DNA from 3 places in the Bacillus sp. GW823-FHT06B01 genome. Region 3 is predicted to be linked to each of the others. Evidence: riboswitches for the same ligand, from Rfam matches in the RefSeq annotation. Region 3 holds a riboswitch; each other region holds the start of a gene.
The links. Region 3 has a riboswitch for thiamine pyrophosphate ahead of tenA (thiaminase II). Riboswitches for the same ligand answer to the same signal wherever they lie in the genome.
Positions count from the first base shown of each region.

Region 1: another riboswitch for thiamine pyrophosphate. It lies ahead of tenA (thiaminase II); the one in region 3 lies ahead of tenA (thiaminase II).
Region 2: another riboswitch for thiamine pyrophosphate. It lies ahead of AC1Q8N_RS25215 (MTH1187 family thiamine-binding protein); the one in region 3 lies ahead of tenA (thiaminase II).

Region 1 is NZ_JBXAHR010000003.1:1,679-9,254, reverse strand. Features, by position in the region: gene tenI (thiazole tautomerase TenI) at 1-372, opposite strand, end outside; gene AC1Q8N_RS13100 (ABC transporter substrate-binding protein) at 383-1,384, opposite strand; gene AC1Q8N_RS13095 (ABC transporter permease) at 1,381-2,133, opposite strand; gene AC1Q8N_RS13090 (ABC transporter ATP-binding protein) at 2,133-2,882, opposite strand; gene tenA (thiaminase II) at 2,851-3,546, opposite strand; TPP riboswitch at 3,629-3,731, opposite strand; TPP riboswitch at 3,792-3,903, opposite strand; gene AC1Q8N_RS13080 (SH3 domain-containing protein) at 4,173-5,327, shown strand; gene AC1Q8N_RS13075 (hypothetical protein) at 5,333-5,671, shown strand; gene AC1Q8N_RS13070 (DUF3965 domain-containing protein) at 5,900-7,051, opposite strand; gene AC1Q8N_RS13065 (CBS domain-containing protein) at 7,347-7,576, opposite strand, start outside.
Region 2 is NZ_JBXAHR010000007.1:105,126-112,701, forward strand. Features, by position in the region: gene AC1Q8N_RS25210 (methyl-accepting chemotaxis protein) at 115-1,854, shown strand; TPP riboswitch at 1,916-2,017, shown strand; gene AC1Q8N_RS25215 (MTH1187 family thiamine-binding protein) at 2,118-2,438, shown strand; gene AC1Q8N_RS25220 (ABC transporter permease) at 2,410-3,183, shown strand; gene AC1Q8N_RS25225 (ABC transporter substrate-binding protein) at 3,180-4,178, shown strand; gene AC1Q8N_RS25230 (ABC transporter ATP-binding protein) at 4,175-4,924, shown strand; gene AC1Q8N_RS25235 (ABC-F family ATP-binding cassette domain-containing protein) at 5,319-6,863, shown strand; gene AC1Q8N_RS25240 (glycosyl hydrolase family 18 protein) at 7,310-7,576, opposite strand, start outside.
Region 3 is NZ_JBXAHR010000001.1:633,515-641,090, forward strand. Features, by position in the region: gene AC1Q8N_RS03395 (homoserine dehydrogenase) at 1-108, opposite strand, end outside; gene AC1Q8N_RS03400 (heterocycloanthracin/sonorensin family bacteriocin) at 477-818, opposite strand; gene tenA (thiaminase II) at 1,113-1,802, opposite strand; TPP riboswitch at 1,925-2,030, opposite strand; gene ddlB (D-alanine--D-alanine ligase) at 2,103-3,017, opposite strand; gene pdxR (MocR-like pyridoxine biosynthesis transcription factor PdxR) at 3,022-4,470, opposite strand; gene AC1Q8N_RS03420 (homoserine dehydrogenase) at 4,631-5,674, opposite strand; gene AC1Q8N_RS03425 (esterase/lipase family protein) at 5,762-7,003, opposite strand; gene AC1Q8N_RS03430 (DUF3914 domain-containing protein) at 7,268-7,576, shown strand, end outside.

The DNA.
Region 1 (7,576 bases), on a different contig from region 3:
ATGACCATAGACGAGTGAATCCGCTCCATTCTTAAATGCATCGATTGCCTCTTCTAAAGAATGTACAGAATAGCCGACATGCAAATAAGAAAACTTTTCTTTCACTGACCTTACATTTGCGCTTCGATATCCTAGCTGCACGCGCGGAATGTTTAATAAAATAGCGATATCAATTCGATCATTTATCACTATTTTTGATGCCGGAAAGCCTTTCTTCAAAAGACTTTCCACACCTTCATACAAATCCTTCGTACTTTTCTCACGCTCACGAATATGCAAATAGTCAATCTCACTTTCAATTTGCATCGCTACATTCACTAACTCTTCGAATGACATGTGACCATTTGAGATTACATGAAGCTCATTTTTCATATTCATTCGCCTACTTTAAAATATTTTCGAATAACTCATCGGCCGGAACGATTTCTTTCGTCATTCCTTTATCTTTCAGCCATTTATTTTGTTTCTCCCATGACTCTTTTGAATCCGATAAGAATGGTTCATCTTTCGTTTCCATCTTCTCTAATAAAATTTTCATACTTTCTTTTTCAACTTCTGGTACAAGCGGGAAGTTTTCTTTTTCTTGATGATTTAATAAAATATTTAATGCTTCATCCGGATTTTTCTTCATGAAATCATAGCCTTTTTTCGTACCACGTAAGAAGGCTTGCAACGCTTCTTTATCTTTTTTCAACGTTTTATCACCTGTTACAAATACAAGCTCATGATAGTTTGGTACACCGTAATCAGCTGGATTAAAGTATGCTGGTTCATGACCTTCATGACGCATAACAGGTACTTCATGGTTAATATATGCCCCTGTTACCGCATCCACTTTTTTCGTAATTAGTGCCGGTACTAAATCAAAGCCAACATCGACTACTTTCACTGTATCTGGATTACCACCAGCTTCTTTTACCATAGTTTTTAAATACATCTCACTTAAAGGTGTTCCAGAATAGCCAACTGTTTTCCCCTCTAAATCTTTTGGCGATTGAATGCCTGCTGATTTCAGCGATACAACATGATTTAATGGTGAACGTACGACAGCTCCAATTGATTTCACTGGAATTTGTTCATTTGCTTTTGCCATGACAACGTCTGGCTGATAATATAAGCCAACCGTTACTTTTCCTGCAGCTGCTAAAGTTAATGGATCAGTCGGATTGGAAGGGAATTTAATATTCACCTTTACTCCTTCTTCTTTAAAGTAGCCTTTTTCAATCGCCGCATAAATAAAGCTATGTACCGCATTTGGGTACCAATCAAGCATGACTGTTATTTCTTTTTCTTTTTTATTCTTATCTGATGCAGAATTACTAGAACATCCAGCAATCATTGCAACGAATAATGTCAACACAAAGATGCGTTTTAAAAATTTCATGAATGCTTCCTCCAACTAATAAATTTCTTTTCTAAAATCGAAATAAGTATGACGAAGAAAATAGCTAATAATGATAACAATACAATGGGTGCAAATACACCTGCGCCGTCTAACTGCGTCATCATTCTTTTACTGAAATACCCTAGCCCAGCTTGTGCACCGAGCCATTCACCAATTGCTGCCCCAATTACACTAAGCGGAACTGCAATTTTTAAAGCTGAGAAAAAATAAGGAAGAGCAGACGGCAATTTTAATTTAAGAAAAACATCTTTTTTCGTTGCCCCATACGTAACTAATAGCTCCTCCCATTCTTTTTTCGTACTGCGTAGTCCATCATACGTATTGACCGCGATTGGGAAAAACGTAATTAAAACAGTAACAACAACCTTACTCCAGATCGTATATCCAAACCATAAAACGAAGAGCGGAGCAAGCGCTGTAATCGGAACCGTTTGTGAGGCAACTAATAGTGGATAAAATGCTCTCTCCATCCAATTACTCGCATTCATTAACATCGCTAGCCCTACCCCAAGTACGATAGAAATAGCCACACCTATTAAAACGACCGATAAGGTTGCCGGCAAATGAACCGTAAATAATATATCTTTTAGTTTCCAGATCTTCATCACAATTGCAGACGGTGACGGTAAAATGTACATTTCGTCTACAATTCTTGCGCCAATTTCCCACATGACAAGTAAAATACTAGAAAGTGTAAGGGCAGGTAATAGCTCCTTCAACCGGTTCATCATACGAGTACCTGCCTTTGTAACATACTAAGAAGCTCATCTTTAAGCGCTAACACTTCAGGCTTATATAAATCTTTTCTTATTCGATTACAATCAAGTGGTACAACCCTCTCGGTTAAAGTAGTTATCGGTTGCTGCTCTACTACTAAAATTCGATTAGAAAGAAACAACGCTTCTTCCACATCATGAGTGATAAATAAAATTGTTTTTTCCCACTCTTTCCATTGTTCAAACAGCCATTCTTGCAAAGATGCCTTCGTTAAAGCGTCCAACGCGCTAAACGGTTCATCTAACAACAATATCTCCCCGCCTGTTAATAAAGTTCGAATAAAAGATACGCGTTGTCTCATACCACCAGATAAATCTTTCGGATATTTTGTCTCATACCCTTGTAAGCCAAATTTATGTAACAGTTCCTTTGCCTTTATTTGTGCTTCTTTCTTCTGTACACCTTGGCACTCTAGCGGTAGGGCAGCATTCTCAATAATCGTTCTCCATGGCAGGAGCATATCTTTTTGGGGCATATACCCTACAGGATGGCTCTTTATTTCTGTCAGCTCTATCTGTCCCGTACTTGCTTCTTCTAAACCTGTAATAAGGCGAAATAGAGTACTTTTGCCGCATCCACTCGGTCCAATAATACTTACAAACTCTTTATCTTGTATAGAAGCATTTAATTCATTGATGATTGGTTTCTCATCATAATGAAAAGAAACATTATGAAACTGTAGTATGTTCTTGCTCCTCAAATCCCCACATCTCCTTACGATAGGACATATCCCAGAATAAATATTCAAATCGACTGGAATATAGGAATATCTCCTCTAATCGATCTAGCTCTTTGTCAGACTTTCCAACTGCCATTTCATTTAATAAATCTATTAACCAAATACAAAGGCTACCGTATTCTTCTGAACTATATCCTTGAATCCACTCACCAAAGAACTCATGATCTCTTGCTCCAGGAATATCGTTTAAACGCTTTCCAATTTCCCAGTAACTCCACATACATGGAAGAAGTGCTGCTATTAATTCCGCAAGTGTGCCATTTTGAGATACAGACATCATGTAATTTGTATAGGCTAAATTTTTAGCAGATGGTTTTGCAGATTCTATCTCCTCTATAGAAATACCAAGTCTTTTTGCATATTGTTTATGGATCGTCATTTCTCCATTTAATATGCCATCAATTTGTTCAGCAAATTTCCCCATTACTTGTGGATTCGTTGCTTTTACAACACCAATCGCATATAGCTTTGCATAATCTAACAAATATAAATAATCTTGAATAATATAATACTGAAACTTATCTTTTTCTAATGTGCCATCTCCCATACCTACTACAAACGGATGATTATGGCTCATCTCCCAAACTGGTTGTACAGTTTCTAATAATCTATCGCAAAATTTCATTTCGCTATCCCCTTTCAATTTATATATCTAAATAAAAAACCACTTCTAAATAAGAAGTGGTTACAGCAAATAAAATTATAATTTATTCGTTGTTCCACTTCCCTTCGCTAGTATTACCTAGATCAGGTCTGTAAGGGTTAAGGATTATTCCTCTCTCAGCACAACAAGCACCCCTAGTGGTTTCAATATGAAATTTTCAAACAAAAAAGCCCCGTTTCTATACGCAAAGAAACGGGGACTCATTATTAGTGTCCGAATTGCTTCCCTACGCTAGCATAATCTAGATCAGGTAATGAAAAGGATCAAAGGCTTACGGCCTACTCTCAGCTGGCAACACCAGCTCTCCTAGCAAACTATGAAATTAACACTGTCAGTATAACATCGTAATAAGACACCATCAACTGTTTTAATTTTCCCAATTGTCAACGAAATAACAAAACTATATAATACTTATATTCTATGTTAGAAATTATTATCCTAATTAATTGGATAAAAAGGAATCATTATCCTTAAAAAATTTATTTTTATATTGAGTTCATATTACATTTATGTGAATACACCCACTATATTATATCTTTATACTATAATAAAATTACAACTATACAACTAGAGGAGGTCTCTATTATATGAATATGAAAGCTACTGCTTTAACAGCAACTACTGTCGCAATTGCCTCTTTACTTCCTTCTATGGGAGAAACAAATGTACAAACAGCCAACGCTGAACAATTATCTAATGTGAAAACTGGATATGTCAAAGTCGATCAAGTAGCCTTACATACAAAAGATAACGCAAATAGCTCTTCAATTGATACAATTCGCTTTAATACGAAAGTGAACATACTTGAAACAACTAATGGCTGGTATAAAGTATCTGTTAATAATAAAGTAGGTTACGTACAAAAAGATGCTATTCTACTAAAAAACAAACTTCAATCTAATAATCAATACATCGTTAATGCCAATGCATTAAACGTTCGTTCTGAACCTAATTTAGAATCTTCAATTTTAGATGTATTACCAAATGGGAAATTCGTTACCATTCAAGAAGAACAAGGCGAGTGGTATAAAATTTTACATAATGGCAAAACAGGTTACGTACAAAAAGCATTCGTGTCTAATGGTTCACAGCCGTTAGTAAAAGGCATCACAGTTCAAAATAATACGAAATACACAGTTGCAACACCTAAACTTAATGTACGTGGCAACGCTAGTACAAGTAGTGCACTACTTGGTTCATTACAAAATGGTACACAAATACAAGTAGTGGAAACTGTAGGAACTTGGTATAAAATTCGTTTTGGCACAGGATACGGATACGTAGCAAAACATTATGTGATGCAAAATCAATCACAAGCTCAAACGGCTCAAACTACTTCCATTCCAGCAGTTTTCAAATTCCCTACTCAAGGAAGAATTAGCTCAACCTTTGATATACGCTGGGAACAAATGCATTATGGTATAGATATTGCAGCTCAAGGTAATGTCTCAATCCAGGCGGCAGCTGCAGGTAAAGTTGTGAAATCATATTATTCAGCTAGCTATGGCAATGTTGTGTTCATCGCCCATCAAATAAACGGGAAATTATATACGACAGTCTATGCACACATGAAAGATCGCACTGTACAAGCTGGTGATCAAGTACAAGCTGGACAATTAGTAGGTCATATGGGAAACACAGGTCATTCATACGGGCAACATCTTCATTTTGAATTACACAATGGAGAATGGAATTTTGAAAAAACAAATGCAGTAAACCCACTGCCATATTTAGTTAGGTAAATTGTATGCAACGCAATATCAATATACCTCTCTTAATTGAATACTTCGCCTTTTTAGGTTTAATCTGTTGTTTAATCATTTACAATACAAACACTGTATTTTTATCTATTATCATTACTTTTGTTGCTTTAGAAATTATGATGGAATCCTTTCAAGTACAACTAAAACAAAAAATTGCTCATATATATAACGCCATCTTTCTATTAAGTGCCCTAATAACAAATATTATTAGTAATGGTTTTTATTTATCTACCGTATTTCCTGTATTCTTTATGGCTGTTTTATTATTCATAGCTAGATACATTCATGTCCCTAATACAAAAAAACACGAACAAGAAGCTTAGAAAGAGGAGACACTGTGTACCGATCTTTCAAAGATAATCCGATAAAATATATATTGAATTTATACACAAAAATAAATACTTTTTTTGGTATACAAGGAAGTAAAACGGCACAATTTCTCCTTTATGGAATGTTATTTCTCGTCTTAATTGCATTTTCCTTGCTTTACTAATAAAAAAAGGATCTCATATAAACTTGAGATCCTTTTTAATTTATATAGAAAATGCTCTTTATCCGCAAGCATATTTTTCATAAATAAAGCTAAGATTATATTTTTTCTCTAAGCTCATTCTTTGTTCATCATCACACCAATAGAACAGAATATCATGAATTGTTGCATAACGTTTATTTTTAAGAAATAGTTTAAAGAATGATGGTAAACAATCATGTAATTGTATAAATATATAATTGCGTAATATTTCTTCTTTATATTCAATGCCCTTACAAATATACAGCAATTCTTCACAATAATATGCATGTTGTGGAACTTGAATCATTTCGAAAAATGGTACATATGATAATAACTTCCCGATAAAATGATCATATCGATCCATTATTCCTATCGTCATATGCTCCATCATTTCTTTCATTACATATAAATAATCATCTACATGAGTAGTTTTCAATGGGTCTAATCGATCTGAAATTTGAGAAAGTACAGCTCTTTGACAAGCTAACACCGCTTGACTAGGTCCATAATATGATAGGAAGTCTGTACACTTACGATATTTTCGTAATAGGTCATGTGTGTATAAGTCATACACAAACGTATTACAATACATCGCTAGACTCATCATATCACTATTTAATTGCTCTTTTGATAGTAATTTAGCTCTCTTACACATATAAAAGAATGTAAATTCCAATACTTCTTTATGAGATAATAGATGTTTACAATCCTTTATACATTTCTCATTAAATTTAACCCTATCCCAAATTTCTACATCCCCATCAGTCAATTCACCAATACGATATTTAATAATTAAATAGTTTAAAGCAACTGCTTGCGTCAAAAGATCCCACGTTTCATATTCCAATGAAGTGTGAACAAACTCAGCTAGTCCTTGAGTTATCATAAAAGTATTTGCTTCTTCATACCAACCAATCTCTTGGCATAAGCGAAGAATACGTACTAGAGTTGGAATTTCATCTTTATGAAACTGCGGCAAATTTTTTACTTTATCCATTCCATATACGATAAATGCTGCTAAATTTTCTTCTTTATAAAATTCTTTTTCTTTCCACACTAATATAGTTCGTTCTTTCCCTTCACCTTTCGGATGACAAGGTACAAGCAAAGAAAATAATTCAGCGAAATTATTTGGTTCTATATATGTATCTGTAACCAAATTCCAATTTGGATCGCGCTGTACAGCCCTCATATAATTCCCCTTCCCTTTTGTCTACATAGGAAATATTAATCCATTATTACATCATTAACAATGAATATTGTTATATTCGAAATCTTTCATAATACTTATATCTATCAGTATATCATTTTTTCTCTTATTTAAAATTAGGAATGACAAATTTAAATAAACTGTCGAAATTACTAACTGTATACTTATATTATATAATGTCTCAGATACATCATGCTAACATATTAGTTTAATCCATATACTAGAATAATGCATCTGATTTTTATACGTAACTTATCCGACTAATGAAAGACTCTCTTCATTCCAAATGCTCCGAAATTTCACTTAAAGCAAATCCAGCTTGATCATCTGCGGATTCTCTTATAGCTAAATCACCTAGTGCTAGCATCCCAACGAGTTGACCATCCTCAACTACTGGTAATCGTCTAATTTGATACTGTGCCATTAACTCTGTAGCTTTTTCAATAGAATCATCTGGAGAAACTGAAACAATGTTTGTTGTCATTACATTTGTAATTTTATTAGATC
Region 2 (7,576 bases), on a different contig from region 3:
TTTCATTGGTCTTTTTTTTGTTTATAAACAAATGAGAGCCGTTATCGTTTATTAATAAGGTGTATATTTTAATAGCGTTACTTTATAGTAAGTTAATTAAGAAAGGTGATGTTAATGAGAAGGTGTTGGCATAAACTATCATTTCTTCAAAAAAATGTATTGTTAACTGTGTTAGTTATTTTGACGCTTGTCGGTACTATGGGAGCGTTAAGTTTTAACATGTTTCAAAATAGCATGATGTCTATATTTGAAAGGCATTCTTTTGAAACAGGGGATACGGTATTACATAAATTAGACGCAGAAATATTGAGAGATGTTGCAAAAGACCCAACGGCAGAAAGAGAAAAGAGAGAGAAGTTAACAGAGAAATTAGATGAATCAACGGAAGAATTGAACAGTGTTGGACAAACCTATATTGTTGGAGCGAAAAAAAATGAAAAAGGTGAGCTACAAATCATTGATTTATCTACAGGTTTAGCAAATGTTGTTGAAGTAAGGCCGGGAGAATATTATAAACAACCAGACCTTTGGATGAAAGCATATGATAAAGTAATGAGCACAAAAAAAGCAAACATGACAGAAGTATATGAAGACGCATTAGGAACATGGGTAACGATATTAGAGCCAATTAAAGATGGAGAAGGTAATATTGTGGCACTTGTTGCAGCTGATGTAGATGCTTCTATTGTTCCTAGTACAAAAGAAAAGTTCATTATACAAGGTTTAATGTTTATTTGTATTTCTGTTTTAATTGCAACTTTTATTCAATTCTTAATTGTGCGTAACGCACTTGCTCCATTGCGAGATTTACGTGAAGGATTGCGCAAAGTCGGTGAAGGTGATTTAAGTATTAAATTAGAGGAAAGACCAGATGATATTGGTATTATTAATGCGTATTTTAATAATACCATCGAGAAGTTTAAAGGAATTATAGATAAAGTGAAGCAGACAGCAGAACAGGTTTCCTCATCTTCACAAGAATTGTCAGTGAGTACGAAAGAGAATAGCATGGCAGTTAAAGAAATCGTAAGTTCTATGGTTGAGTTAAGAGCTGGAGCTCGGTTACAAGAAACTGCAGCACCACAGTATTTAGGCGCTGTATATGAAATGGAAGATAAGATGGAAGAGATAACGAATGCTGCAGAACAAATAGCGAAAGAGTCTGAAGGTACAAAGTATCATTCAGTAAAAGGAAATGGTGTTATTGAGCAGGCGATTAATCAAATGAACATAATACAAAATGCAGTACAAGATTTATCTTCTATCATCCATTCTTTGGAAACAAGATCAAAAGAAATTAGTGATATTGTAAATGTAATTACAGGTATTTCAAATCAAACTAATTCCCTAGCTTTAAATGCTTCTATTGAAGCTTCACGTGCTGAGGCAACCGGAAAGGGATTTGCTGTTGTTGCTGATGAAGTGCGTAAATTAGCAGAGCAGACGGAAGCATCAGCAAAAGATATAGCGAAATTAATAGGGGAAACACAAGTTGAAACGGAAGAAGCTGTTGTTTCAATGCAAAAAGCTTCAAAAGAAGTAGAATCTGGAATAAAACTTGTTGAAAGTAGTGGTGCTTTCTTTGAAAAAATTTCAAAATCAGCACAATCTGTTACAAATCAAGTTAGAGTTGTTTCTAGCAATTCAAGTGATATATTGCAAAATAGCCAAAATATTGTTCGTGTTGTAAATGAACTATCACTTATTGCAAATACGTATGCAAATAGTAGTAATAATATTGAAGAAAGTATGAAAGAGCAGGAAATGTCTGTACAAGATATTGCTGAATTAGCTAGTTCTTTAAGCTGGCTTTCACAGGAGTTACAAGAGTTAATAGGGGAATTCAAAAGTTAAATGAAATGATTATACGTGCTTTTGTTTGTTCAATAAAATAAATCATGCTACAATGAAAACGAATTAAGGACCGGGGAGCCAATTGGCTGAGAGGATGTAAACAAACATCGACCCTCAACCTGATCTGGATAATGCCAGCGTAGGGAGTTACTTAAAGTGATGTAGCATATGTTATTCTATAATAACTTGCATACAAGGCTTTCCTACGCAGTAGGAAAGCCTTTTCTTGTTTTAATATTTCATTTTATAAGGGGGATTTTACTATGTCACAACAAGTTACAATTTCATTTTCAGTAGTACCACAAGCGAAGAACAAAGATGTGTATTCTGTTGTTGATAAAGCAATTGAAGTTGTACAACAATCGGGAGTTCGTTATGAAGTAGGGGCAATGGAAACAACGCTGGAAGGAGAATTAGATGTACTTCTTGATATCATTAAACGTGCGCAACAAGCTTGTGTGGATGCTGGAGCAGAAGAAGTGATTACTTCTATTAAAATCCATTATCGTCCAAGTACTGGTGTAACGATAGATGAAAAGGTTTGGAAGTACCGTGATGAATATGCAAAACCAGAAGCAATCTAAAACAATTACAACAATTTGGCTTATCCTTCTCATAGCGATATGGGAAGGATCTGTTTCATTATTTAAAATTGAACCGTGGATTTTACCGAAGCCTTCTGCCATTGTTCAAGAATTAATTGGAATGAAAGATTTACTATTACCGAATACGATGCAAACGTTACAAGAGGTTCTAATTGGACTATTTTTTGCGATTTTAATTGGGACAAGTATTGCAATTATTATGGATGTTATCCCTTTATTTCGTATTTTAATAAATCCGTTGCTTGTTATTTCGCAAACGATTCCAATCGTTGTACTTGCACCGTTATTTATTATTTGGTTTGGATATGGAATGCTACCGAAAGTAATGGTAGTAATACTCGTTTGTTTCTTCCCGATTGCGCTTAGCATTTTAGAAGGTTTTCAAACGGTAGATAAAAATATGTTGAAGTTGTTGCAAACGATGAAGGCAACGAAATGGCAAGTTTACCAGAAAGTAAAGTTTCCAGCAGTGTTGCCATACTTTTTCTCAGGTTTAAAAATTGCAGTTACATATAGCGTAATGGGAGCAATTATTGGGGAATGGCTCGGTGCAAGTGAAGGATTAGGAGTTATGCTTACAAGGGCTACAAAATCCTTTTTAACAGCCCGAGTATTTGGTGTGGCAGCAATTATTGTTATGGTGACATTATGTCTGTATTTTATCGTGGAGTTTATGGCAAGAATAACAGCACCATGGATATATAGAAAGGACGGCAGAAAATGAAAAAAGGTTTAAAAGTTATGTTGGCTGCCTTATTAGCAGTAGGTGTAGCTGGATGTAATCCGGCGAAGAAAGAAGAAAGTGCAAGTAAAGATCAAAAAGTAAAAGTAGTATTAGATTGGTTTCCGAATACGAATCATACTGGCCTATATGTAGCGCAAACGAAAGATTATTATAAAAAGCAAGGATTAGATGTAGAGATTATTCAGCCAGGTGATAATGTGACAGCGGAGCAAATGATAGCTTCCGGAAAAGCTGACTTTGCAATAAGCGCACAAGAAAATGTAACGTTGGCTCGTGTGGAAGGTATTCCTGTTGTATCTGTAGGAGCAATCATCCAACATAATACTTCAGCTTTTGCATCACTTAAAAAAGATAATATGACGTCACCAAAAGATTTTGAAGGTAAACGTTACGGCGGCTGGGGAGGACCAGCAGAAGAAGCGACGTTGAAGACAATCATGGAGAAGCATCAAGCTGATTTTAATAAAGTTGAAAAAATCATCTTAGGACAAACAGATTTCTTTAAATCAATCGGTCGTGATGCAGACTTTGAATGGATATATTACGGATGGGATGGAATTGAAGCGAAGCGCCAAGGAAAAGAGTTAAATACGATTATGGTGAAAGACTTAGACCCAGCGCTTGATTTCTATAGTCCTGTTATTATTACGAGTGAAAAACATACGAAGCAAGATAAAGACTTTGTGAAAAAGTTTATGAGTGCAACGACAGAAGGTTATAATTTTGCAATTAAAGAACCGAAAGAAGCTGCTGATATTTTAATTAAAGCAGTTCCAGATGTGAATAAAGAATTAGTACAAGAAAGTCAAAAATGGTTAAGTACGAAGTATCAAGATGATGCAAAAGTGTGGGGAGTACAGAAGGAAGAAGTTTGGACGAATTACATGAATTTCTTATATGATAACAAAGTTATTAAGAAGAAAATTGATGTGAAAGATGCCTTTACAAATGAGTTCCTTCCAAGTGAAAAATGAGTGGATTACAAATAAAAGAGATCGTAAAAGCTTTTGATGGAAAGAATGTATTGGCAAATATTAGTGCTTCTATACGAGAGGGAGAGTTCGTTTCCTTTGTAGGACCGAGTGGTTGCGGGAAAAGCACATTATTAAATATGATTGCAAATGTTGAAAATCCAACAAGTGGGAATGTAACGTATAAGGATAGGCACGTACAAGAGCAAGATGTTGTAAGTTATATGCCGCAGCAGGATTTATTACTACCGTGGCGATCAGCTTTGCAAAATATAGTTCTTCCATTGGAAATCGAAGGGAAACCGAAAAAACAAAGGCTAACAGAAGGAATGGAAGCATTAAAGCAATTTGAACTAGATGAATATGCAGACCATTATCCAGATGAATTGTCTGGTGGTATGCGTCAAAGGATTAGCTTTCTGCGCACATATTTATGTGAAAAGCCAATTATGCTACTTGATGAGCCTTTTGGAAAATTAGATGCCTTTACAAAAATGGAAGTACATAGTTGGCTTTTAAACTCTTGGCACCAAGAGAAGCAAACAATTGTTATGGTTACACATGACTTAGATGAGGCAATCTTACTGTCGGATCGCGTATTTATTTTATCTCAAAGACCAGCATCAATAGTTGGAGAGGTACAAGTGAAATTACCTAGACCAAGAACGATGGATATGTTAACATCACTTGAGTTAAAGAAGGATAAGGAAGAAATTCTGAGAGTATTAGCTCCTTATATGAAAAAATAGAAAAAGCTCTTACCAGATTTAAATATAATTGCTGGTAAGAGCTTTTTTTATAGAACATGAAAAGAATGAGAAGGAACAAAAGAAAAAATAGAGAATAGAATATAACAGAGTAGTTTATACTCTTAATATAACAAATGTTAAAGGAGTGAAAGGATAAAATGACTTTATCAACTGTTCTTCAAATGGTTTTAGCTTGATACGGGAGAAGTCTGCCCATTTTTAACGATTAAGCTAAATTGAAGACAGCAGGTAAAGAACCTTAATCCTTTTTTACGATAATATGTAATGGGTAAGGTGTATTCACCTTACCCATTTTTTATATGCACAATTAAATAAGGATTTTTACTGTGCTCTCTATTTAGCTTATGAACCCATAAGTAGAGGAGAGAAAAAAATGAGTATATTAACAGTAGAAAATTTAAGTCATTCATATGGTGAGAAAACCATTTTATATAATGCGTGTTTTCGACTATTAAAGGGCGAGCATGTTGGGTTAGTTGGGAAAAATGGAATTGGAAAATCAACCTTGTTAAGGATTTTAACAGGAGAACTTATACATGATGACGGAAACATTGAATGGTTTCCACATGTGAAGATAGGCTTTTTACAGCAACATATGGATTTACAAGAGGGGATAACAATTGAAGGATACTTACAAAGTGCATTTTCTAATTTGTATAGGATTGAATGCGAAATGTTAAAAATTGCTGAAGAAATGAATGGAGCAGGAGAAGTAGAAAAACTGTTAGTAAAGTATGGAGAATTACAAACTATATTGGAAAGCTCTAATTTCTATCAAATTCATACAGAAATTGAAGAAGTAGCAATCGGTTTAGGTTTATTTGAAATAGGGTTGAAAAAGGATGTTTCAAAGTTAAGTGGAGGACAGCGAACAAAGTTATTACTTGGGAAGCTCCTTTTAGAAAAAGCTGATGTTTTATTGCTAGATGAGCCAACAAATTATTTAGATACAGCCCATATAGAATGGTTGCAATCGTATTTGAGACTGTATGAAAAAGCTTATGTGATCATTTCACATGACGAAGTATTTTTGAACAGTATTACGAATGTTATTTATCATCTAGAAGAACGGAAAGTGAAGCGGTACGTAGGAAATTATGAAAAATTTGTGCAAAGTTATCAATTGCAAAGGAAACAATTACAATCGGCGCATGCGAAACAGCAAAAAGAAATTGCTCAGTTAGAAACATTTATTCAAAAAAATAAAATTCGAAAAGCGAAACAGGCCAAAAGTCGAGAGAAAGTATTGGAGAAAATGCAAAGGGTTGAAAAGGTTAGTCATGTACCTCGATCCCGTTTTGATTTCAATGTTTATGAGGAGCCAGTGAGTCGCATATTACAGGCTGAAAAACTAAGGATAGGATATAGTTCTCCGTTATGTCCAGAATTGAATTTGCAAGTGAAAAAAGGAGAAAAGATAGCGATTGTTGGTCATAATGGAATTGGAAAAACGACAATGTTAAAAACGTTATTAGGTCAAATAAAGCCGTTAAGCGGTTCAATTTCTGTTGGAGAACGAGTAAATCCTGCTTATTTTGCGCAGGAAGAGTTTGCTTCAGAAACAACACCATTAGAAAAAGTTTGGGCAGAACGACCAGATATGACAAAGAAAGAAGTACGCCAAGCATTAGCAAAGTGTGGATTGAAAGAAGAACATGTATTAAAACCTATTCGTTTATTAAGCGGCGGGGAACAAACGAAAGTACGTTTATGTGAACTTATCGTAACGAAAAGCAATGTTTTAATTTTAGATGAACCGACTAATCATTTGGATATAGAAACAAAGAAGTCTTTGCAGGAAGCGTTACAACAATATAAAGGAACAGTTTTACTTGTCTCACATGAGCCTTCTTTCTATGAAGCATGGATAACAAAAGTATGGAATATAGAAGAATGGGATGCTGAACGATATGAATAAAGAAAAGGCATTAGCTTGTATAAGCTAATGCCTTTTCTTTGTGATTAACATGATTTTCGAGAACTCTTACATGAGAATTGTATGAAGAAGCACTCTTATGGTGCGCTTATAAGCGTGCTTTTTCTTATGTTATGTTTATATTTAGATGCCTTTCCCTAACAGGCGACTATCTTTCTTTATATATATAGATAGTTTGAAGTGGAATAAAAATAATTCCTATATGTAAAGGATAATGTGATTAGTATAGGAAGACAATAGAACTTAAAGGAAATTCATGTAAAATTCAGATGAACTTCACATGAACTTCATATTAGAAACTAGATATAATTATAATAGGTTATTGTAATGTTAATTTGTGATTTTTCATGAAATTAAAAGTTTGAATTTAGGATAGAGCACTCAAACCTAAATTCAAACTTTAGTGAAATAATTAATGGAGGTTACGCTTAATTTTCGCTAATGGATGCATTTACAAGTTTGGCGGGAGTGCCTGTTCCTGCCCCTCCGATTGTAACGGATCCACCAGGAGGGATTTCACCATTCCATCCTGCATTCGTAATTACGTAATGATTATTTATTTTACTACTAATTTTAGAATCCCAAACTTGTGTTAAATTGCCGTTATAATCAAATTCTAATTTCCAGTTTTTAATTGGGGTCGTTCCACTATTTTTAATTACAATCGAGAAGTTGTAACCACTTCCCCAATTTGA
Region 3 (7,576 bases):
ATTAAATTCATTCAATAACAGTGTCAATTCATCTCTGTTTCCGTATAAATCCCTTGCTATTTTTCTCTTTAGTTTGTACGAATGGATAATAGATTTAAGTTCAATCATTTTAATACACTTCCTAATAGAATTTTACTTACCTCAATATTTTAAAAATAAACAGTTCTTTTAAATCTTATTTAAAATACACTCAAGTATCTTCATTTACTATCGATTAACATTACATTAACCTTACATAGCTGTAATAATTTCTTTCGCTACCCACTAACTAGAAGCAACAGATTCCTTATTTGATGGTAAAAATATAAAAAAGCAATGATTAGGTTTTAAGTCTAGTCATTGCTTTATATATCTTATCTTGATTTACAACTAAAAATCTAAATATCATTCTTTCACTTGAATGCTACATGTGTTTTTATTAAATTCTTTAATAAAAATTATATAATACTTCACTATTGGATTCCTTTTTTCTCTTATCAATATTCATATGTTACAATAGTACCAGTTGTATCAGTAGTACCATTAAAACCACTAAAACAATTTGAACAACTACCACAGCCACCACAACCTCCGCAGCCGCCACAACCAAAACAACCGAAGCAACCAATACACCGGAATCCACCACAGCGACCTGCACAACCTCCACAACGACCACCACAACCTCCACAACGACCACCACAACCTCCACAGCGACGAACAGCATCTTCAATATAATAATATGGATATTGGTTTTGCTGGTCCCAATACACAATATTTCCAGACTGGTAATCATTAAGGCTTAACGCTTGTAGTTCTTGTTGAAACTTATTCATTTTCATGACCTCCGTTTATAAACTTCAACCTTTTCAATGCTTTCCTATATTTCTGCTCGTTAAATCTAAGTAGAAATAGCGCTATCAACTAAGTTCAATACGTACACCTACAAAGTATGACCTATCACTAGATAATGCACCTTGTTCATATACCTATTTTTAGGTTATTCTTCCCATAGGCTCATTTTTATAAATTGAAAAAAGACACACTTAGATCGATGCGTCTTTTTGCGATACTTCTTTTGTGAAATCATATACATAAGTATTATTCATACCTGTGAATAGCAATACCTCTACTCATTATCCAATTACATCTTTTACATCTGTATCCACTGGCCACTTTTCTAATGTATAAGCCATATCCCAAAATGAATATTCATATTGACTGCTAATAATAAAGTGCTGTTTCATTCGATTTCGATCTGCCTCTGTCACTTTTTCAGCTATTGTATCTAACCGTGTAATTTGTTCTTCAACTAATGTTCTGAACCAATCAGATCCATAAGCAGAAATCCATTCGTTATAAATTTGCTCTTCTGGCTGACACTCTTTTAAACGCTCACCAATTTCATAATACAACCAATAGCAAGGTAAAATTGCTGCAATGATATCGCCTAAATGTCCTTCATACGCAGCACGATACATATGTGAAGTATAAGCGTATGCAGTTGGAGCAGGGATAAAATTATCTTTCTCTTCTTGTGTTATCCCTAGTTTCTTCGCAAAGTTCTCATGTAAAGATAATTCCGCCTCGTATGTATTTTGAGCATGATGTGCCATACGAGCTGTCGTTTCTAATTCTAGAGCCTTTGCAGCTCCTAAAGTTTGTACTCTAGCGAAGTGACTCAAATAATATGAATCTTGAAGTACGTAATAGCGAAAACTAGCTAAATCTAACGTTCCTTCACCAAGTTGTTTTACAAAAGGGTGATGAAAACTAGCTTCCCAAATTGAATCTACTTCTTGACGTAATGATTGTGAAAATGTCATTTAAATCCCTCCAATAAAGTATAAAATTTAAGTATTTACCCACAGTTATTAAATCTGTAAAATAAAAAAACTTTCTTTACAAACGTAAAGAAAGTGAAATTGACAGTATTTATTCATAAAATAGTAATGTCTTCCCACTTCCCTACGCTAGTATTAACCAGATCAGGTACTAAGAGTCTCAAATTCTCATTTGATCTCAGCCTATAATAGGCCCCCCTAGTGGATAAATATTTAATTTTCGTATTGTATTCATCATAACATACTTCACGTTACTGTCAAAAGTATTCATGATAGCGCTTCTTAAAACCCTTCTTCTTTTCTTACTTTTAATGAAGTTTCAATAATCATATCTAATAGTTTACTATAATGAATACCAGCTGCATCTGCACTTTTCGGTAGTAAACTTGCTTGTGTCATCCCTGGTAATGTATTAACCTCCATTACATATGGAATTCCGTCCTTTACCATCATATCTACCCTTGCATAAACGCTGCATTTCAATGCTTTATAACAAGCCAGTGACGCTTTGTTTACACGTTCCTTCAATTCAGCTGGAAGTTCAATAACTTCTTCAATTGTACTAACATCATCATATTTTGCATTGTAATCAAAGAACTCAGCTGCATGTCGGATTGAAATAATAGGTAACTGTTTTCCATCAAAAATTGAACATGTAATCTCATCACCTTTTATATACTTCTCTATTACTACTTCAGAATCCCATTCAAATACAGTTTCCAGCATTGAAATTAATTCATCTTTATCATATACAATCTTTACCCCAACACTTGATCCACCAGAGTTTGGTTTTACCACTAACGGAAATCCTAACTTATCTAATTCATCAAGATTTAGATCCGCCATTTTTGTAAGTTCAATCCAATCGGGTGTTTCTATACCTTCAAAGCGTAAAATCTTTTTCGAAATATTTTTGTCCATACATATACCGCTAGATAACATATTGCTCCCGCTATAAGGAATACCTAAACTTTCAAGCGTGCCTTGAACCGTCCCATCTTCTCCATATTTTCCGTGTAATGCAAGCAGCGCAAAATCAATGTCTTTCGCTTTTTCGATTAAATCCATTTTTTCATTTAACGTAATTGGTACGATTTCATATTTATTTTTATCTAAATTTGCAATCATTTCATTTCCAGTCATAATTGATACTTGTTTTTCAGAGGATACTCCCCCCATAATAACGCCAATTCTCATTTCCTCAACTCCAAATTTCAGTTTTTATTGTATCACCGATTATTTTTATTCCACGAACTATTTCTTCTTCTTTCAGACGTGAAAATCCTAATCGAAAAGTAGTCGCTCCTCCTCCATCAGAATAAAAAACATCTCCAGGAGAAAATGTAACCCCTTGCTCATAACACTTTTGTAAAAGTGTGCGGGCATGAATTTTTCCTTCTAACTCTATAAATAAATGAAGTCCACCATCACCGGTCATTCTTTGAAACGGAATGTACTCGTTACACGCCCCAACAGCTAACTCATATTTTTTCTTATAAACTGATCTTGCCTTTTTTAAATATTTTTCAAAATATCCTTCATGTAAATATTGAAATAGAACAGCTTGATCTAACGTAGATGTGTGAATCGTTCTTGCTCTTTTTACACTTTCTAAATGATGAATCAGTTCTTTATCTGCGATGATCCAGCCTACACGTAAACCAGGGAAAAGTACCTTTGAAAAGCTACTAATATAAATTACATTATTACCAGCGCCAGCAAAAGTTAATAATGGTGCTAAATGTGAACCTGAATAACGTAGCTCTTCATTAAATCCATCTTCTATAATAGGAACTTTATATTTGGAGAATAATCTCATCAGTTCCGTTCTTTTCTCCGAACTCGTAACAATACCGGTTGGATTATGATAGGAAGGAATTAAATATGCGAAATCAAACTCTTTTTCACACAAACTTTTTTCTACTTCGTTCGTATCGATGCCATCTTCATTCATATTAATCCCGTGAACTTCAAGTCCATGTAAACGGAAAAGCTTCAATGCAGCATGGTGAGTTGGATTCTCACAAATAACCCGCCCTGATTTCTTCGATAACGAGGATAGCACGATGTCTAATCCTTCTGTAAATCCATTTGTAATTAAAATATCTTTGTTCGAAATATCTACACCTTTCATTTCCATATAATGAAGTAGATAATTCATTAACGGTCTATAACCTTTTGCGTATCCGTAGTTTAATACGACATCCCCTTCAATGGACATACGAGTAAGAAAAGCTCTTTTGAAATTTTCCACATCAAATAGCTTTTCGTCCGGAGCAATGCTATTAAAAACAATCATTCCTTTTTCCCAGCGAACACCATGTTTCATTAAATCTAATTCATCCGCTAATAAGGTAACGGTATTAAGTTTATTTTTCCAATCTATTTCAACAGAAGAAGTGTTCGATATATCAACCTTCGCTACAAAATTCCCTTTACCTTTAACTGCATAAATGAGTCCTTCTTGCTCTAAATCCGCATAAGCAGCGAGTACAGTATTTCTGCTCACACTTAGTAATTCACTTAGTTCCCTAGTTGAAGGGATTTTTTGATCCCCGAGCAAATGACCTTTCATAATCATCTTTTTCAAATAATCTTTCAATTGAATATAAACGGGACGATCTTTCACAACTTTAAAATCTTTAAACAATTCCTTACCCCCTGCAATCATTTTTGCATATTTATTTCATTCTCAAAAGGTCCACTACATATGTATTTTTTATAAAGGGCGGTACGGTCTTATAAAGTGGAACTTTAATCAATGGGGCTGATTATCACCCACTGATTATTATCCCTTAGTAACAGGTATTTTACTGCCTATTACTAAGGGATAAATCTTTGCGGTATAAGTTAATTACATCTTTTAAAGCTGCTGCTGCGGCTCCGCGTGGATTGGAAGCACCACCAATTGTAGTAACTTGCCCCATCGTATCTGTAAAGAATGTAATTCCTTTTTCTGTCCCATTTACTTTTGCTAGCGGATGATCTTTATCTATTTCGTACGGTTCCACATGAAGAACCACTTTACCGTCCTTATCCTTATATGCTGAAGCTATTAATTTAATATATTTATTTTGTTCTTTAGCATTTCGAATTTGTTGTTTTGTAACATGTTCGATTCCTTTTATATGTATATCAGTAAGCGTATTTTCTGTTCCCATTAAACTATTTGTCAAAAGTAACAATTTACACGCACTATCAGAACCACTTACATCTAATATTGGGTTCGTTTCAGCAATCCCTTTACTTTGCGCTTCTTTCAGTGCTTCTTCAAACGTAATATCTTCCTCATTCATTTTCGTAAGAATATAATTTGTTGTCCCATTTAATATTCCTTCTATTTTTTCAATATGGCAACCAGCTAAACTAAATTGTCCGATATCTAGTGTCGGTAGTGCAGCGGCTGTTGCACCGCTATATCGAATTCGTACATTTGCGCTTCTTGCTGCTTCATTTATTTCTCTCCAGTTTGTAACGAGCGCACCTTTAGAAATTGCTACTATATCCATCTGTTTCTCAATCGCTTGTTTCATATATTGTTTCCCTGGATTTCCATCTTTAAGATTTGTAACTGTTGATTCTACCAATACAGTACCACTTATGCTAGTTGTTGCACGTTCCTTCGGATGATACTCTAAATATTTTTCAATTGCAGCGGTACCGCCACCATACATCAATAAATGATGAAGAGATAAGCCGTCTTCATTATGTATTGCAATATTTCTCCCTAATACGCCACTTACAACTAATTGAATCCCATATGTTTCATATATATATGAATACTTTTCATTTAATAATTTTATAAACTCTCTGCCTACTGTTCCGTATCCTGATAATACAACTTGAATTTTCATAATATCCCCCCATATTTTTCTACCAAATCCCTCTTTCAATATAATATAAAGCGCTCTCGAATTCCATCGAGAGCGCTTTATTATTACCTATTTCGGTAAACGTGATAGCTTTTCAGCAATTGTTCTATAAAATTCTTGAATGCTAGAAAAACCTAACGTATCTGAAACACTTAATCCTACCATGTCGAGATGGTCCCAATTCGCTTTCGTTTCGATATGATTCCATTTTCCAACCTGTAATGGCTCATTATTATTTACAGCAACATTAGAAGATGGTGCAATCATAGAATTTGTATTTACTACACCATCATTTTGCCACCAAGAAGTATCAACTAACGGACGGTTTTCTTCATATCTCGCATAAGAACCTAAGAAAAATGCATTCCCCATCAACACTTTATTCATCGTTATATGAGGTAAATGTAAACCTGTTATAGGTGCTGCTTCTGATGCATGTCCACTATAAGATAAGTAATACACATCCGGTTGCGTCTTTACCCAATTATTTAACTCCTTTGCACCATCAGTACTTAAATCCCATTGACTAATGTCTTTTGTATTTTTCCAAATTGAACTATTTAGAATACGATTACTATATTGGAAAAAGGACTCTCCAGCATTCTTCTTTATACCCCATTGATCCAATTTAAAATCATATAACGATAAATTATTGTTTCCTCCAAAGCTTGCAGCTGTAATGAGTAACTCTTTAACGAACGGCAGCAGAAGACTACCATCCGCAAGTGTTGTACCGTTGTGAGGGGTTGCTAATGTTGTCACACTATGAACATATGATTTTCCGCCTTCAAATAGTGGTGATATTTTAGTGTCTGGGTGATCTTTCACATAATTCTTTTCTTCAAAACTACCTTCTTTTAATAGCTGTACTAATGTTCTAATCGTTTGTCCACCCATACTATGCCCAACTAAATGAACTTTATTTGTTTCACTCCAATTCGGTGCAAAACCACTATAAGTTCTACCAAAACGATTATGTCCATGTTTCTCAGCATGTGCGGCACCGTAGTCTACTGTACCACCGTTAATTTGCGCATATAATTCACATGCACGATCCCAGTTACTAGAAACAGGTCCAACAGCTGCGGTATGTACCATATAACCACTTTGTTTCAAATCTTCCTGTATATCATGAACACCACCCCAATATTTTACGCCAAGCATTTCTTCTCTACCCCATCCAGCAAATCCATTCACCAATATGACAGGATAATTATTTTGTTGTCTCTCTTCAGCGTAAGTTATTTTTGCTGCGAATAAAAACACAGTCCCTATTGCGAATAAACATATTTTTAAAAATAATTTCCCCATGCTTCCTCCCCCTAATAAAACGTTTACATTTCCCTATTAAAAATGAGTTCTTAACTTAAACATAATGTAAAGTATTTTATATACATTGTATATAGAGAAAACATACACAAATGTTGATAAATATTAATTCAAGTGAGGAATTACTTTTTACAATATAACTTGTAAATCTGATTATTTGAATTTATAATTAAAATTAGTTTCCTCATGTTAAATAGCTTTAATAATTATAAGAAAACTAATTTTATTACTTAAGGAGGAAAAGGCATGCAAATCGGATTAAATATTCATACGTTATCTCAACCTACTAAAATAACTCCATCTAATCTTGAGCATAATACTATCTCTTCTACTAAACTTGAAGATAAAAAATCAAATGATCCCATCAAATTTGATATTCGTTCATCTGAAAAAGAAATGAAACAACCTGAGCATAAATTTAACGAATTAGATTTATGGAAGATGTTAAAAGATAAAGGTGTTCCTTTATGGATCATACTTGAAATGCTACAAAGGTCTCGTAAGGAAAAAGAATCTCAAAATAATTCAGTTCAAAATTCAAATGCGATTGAAGAA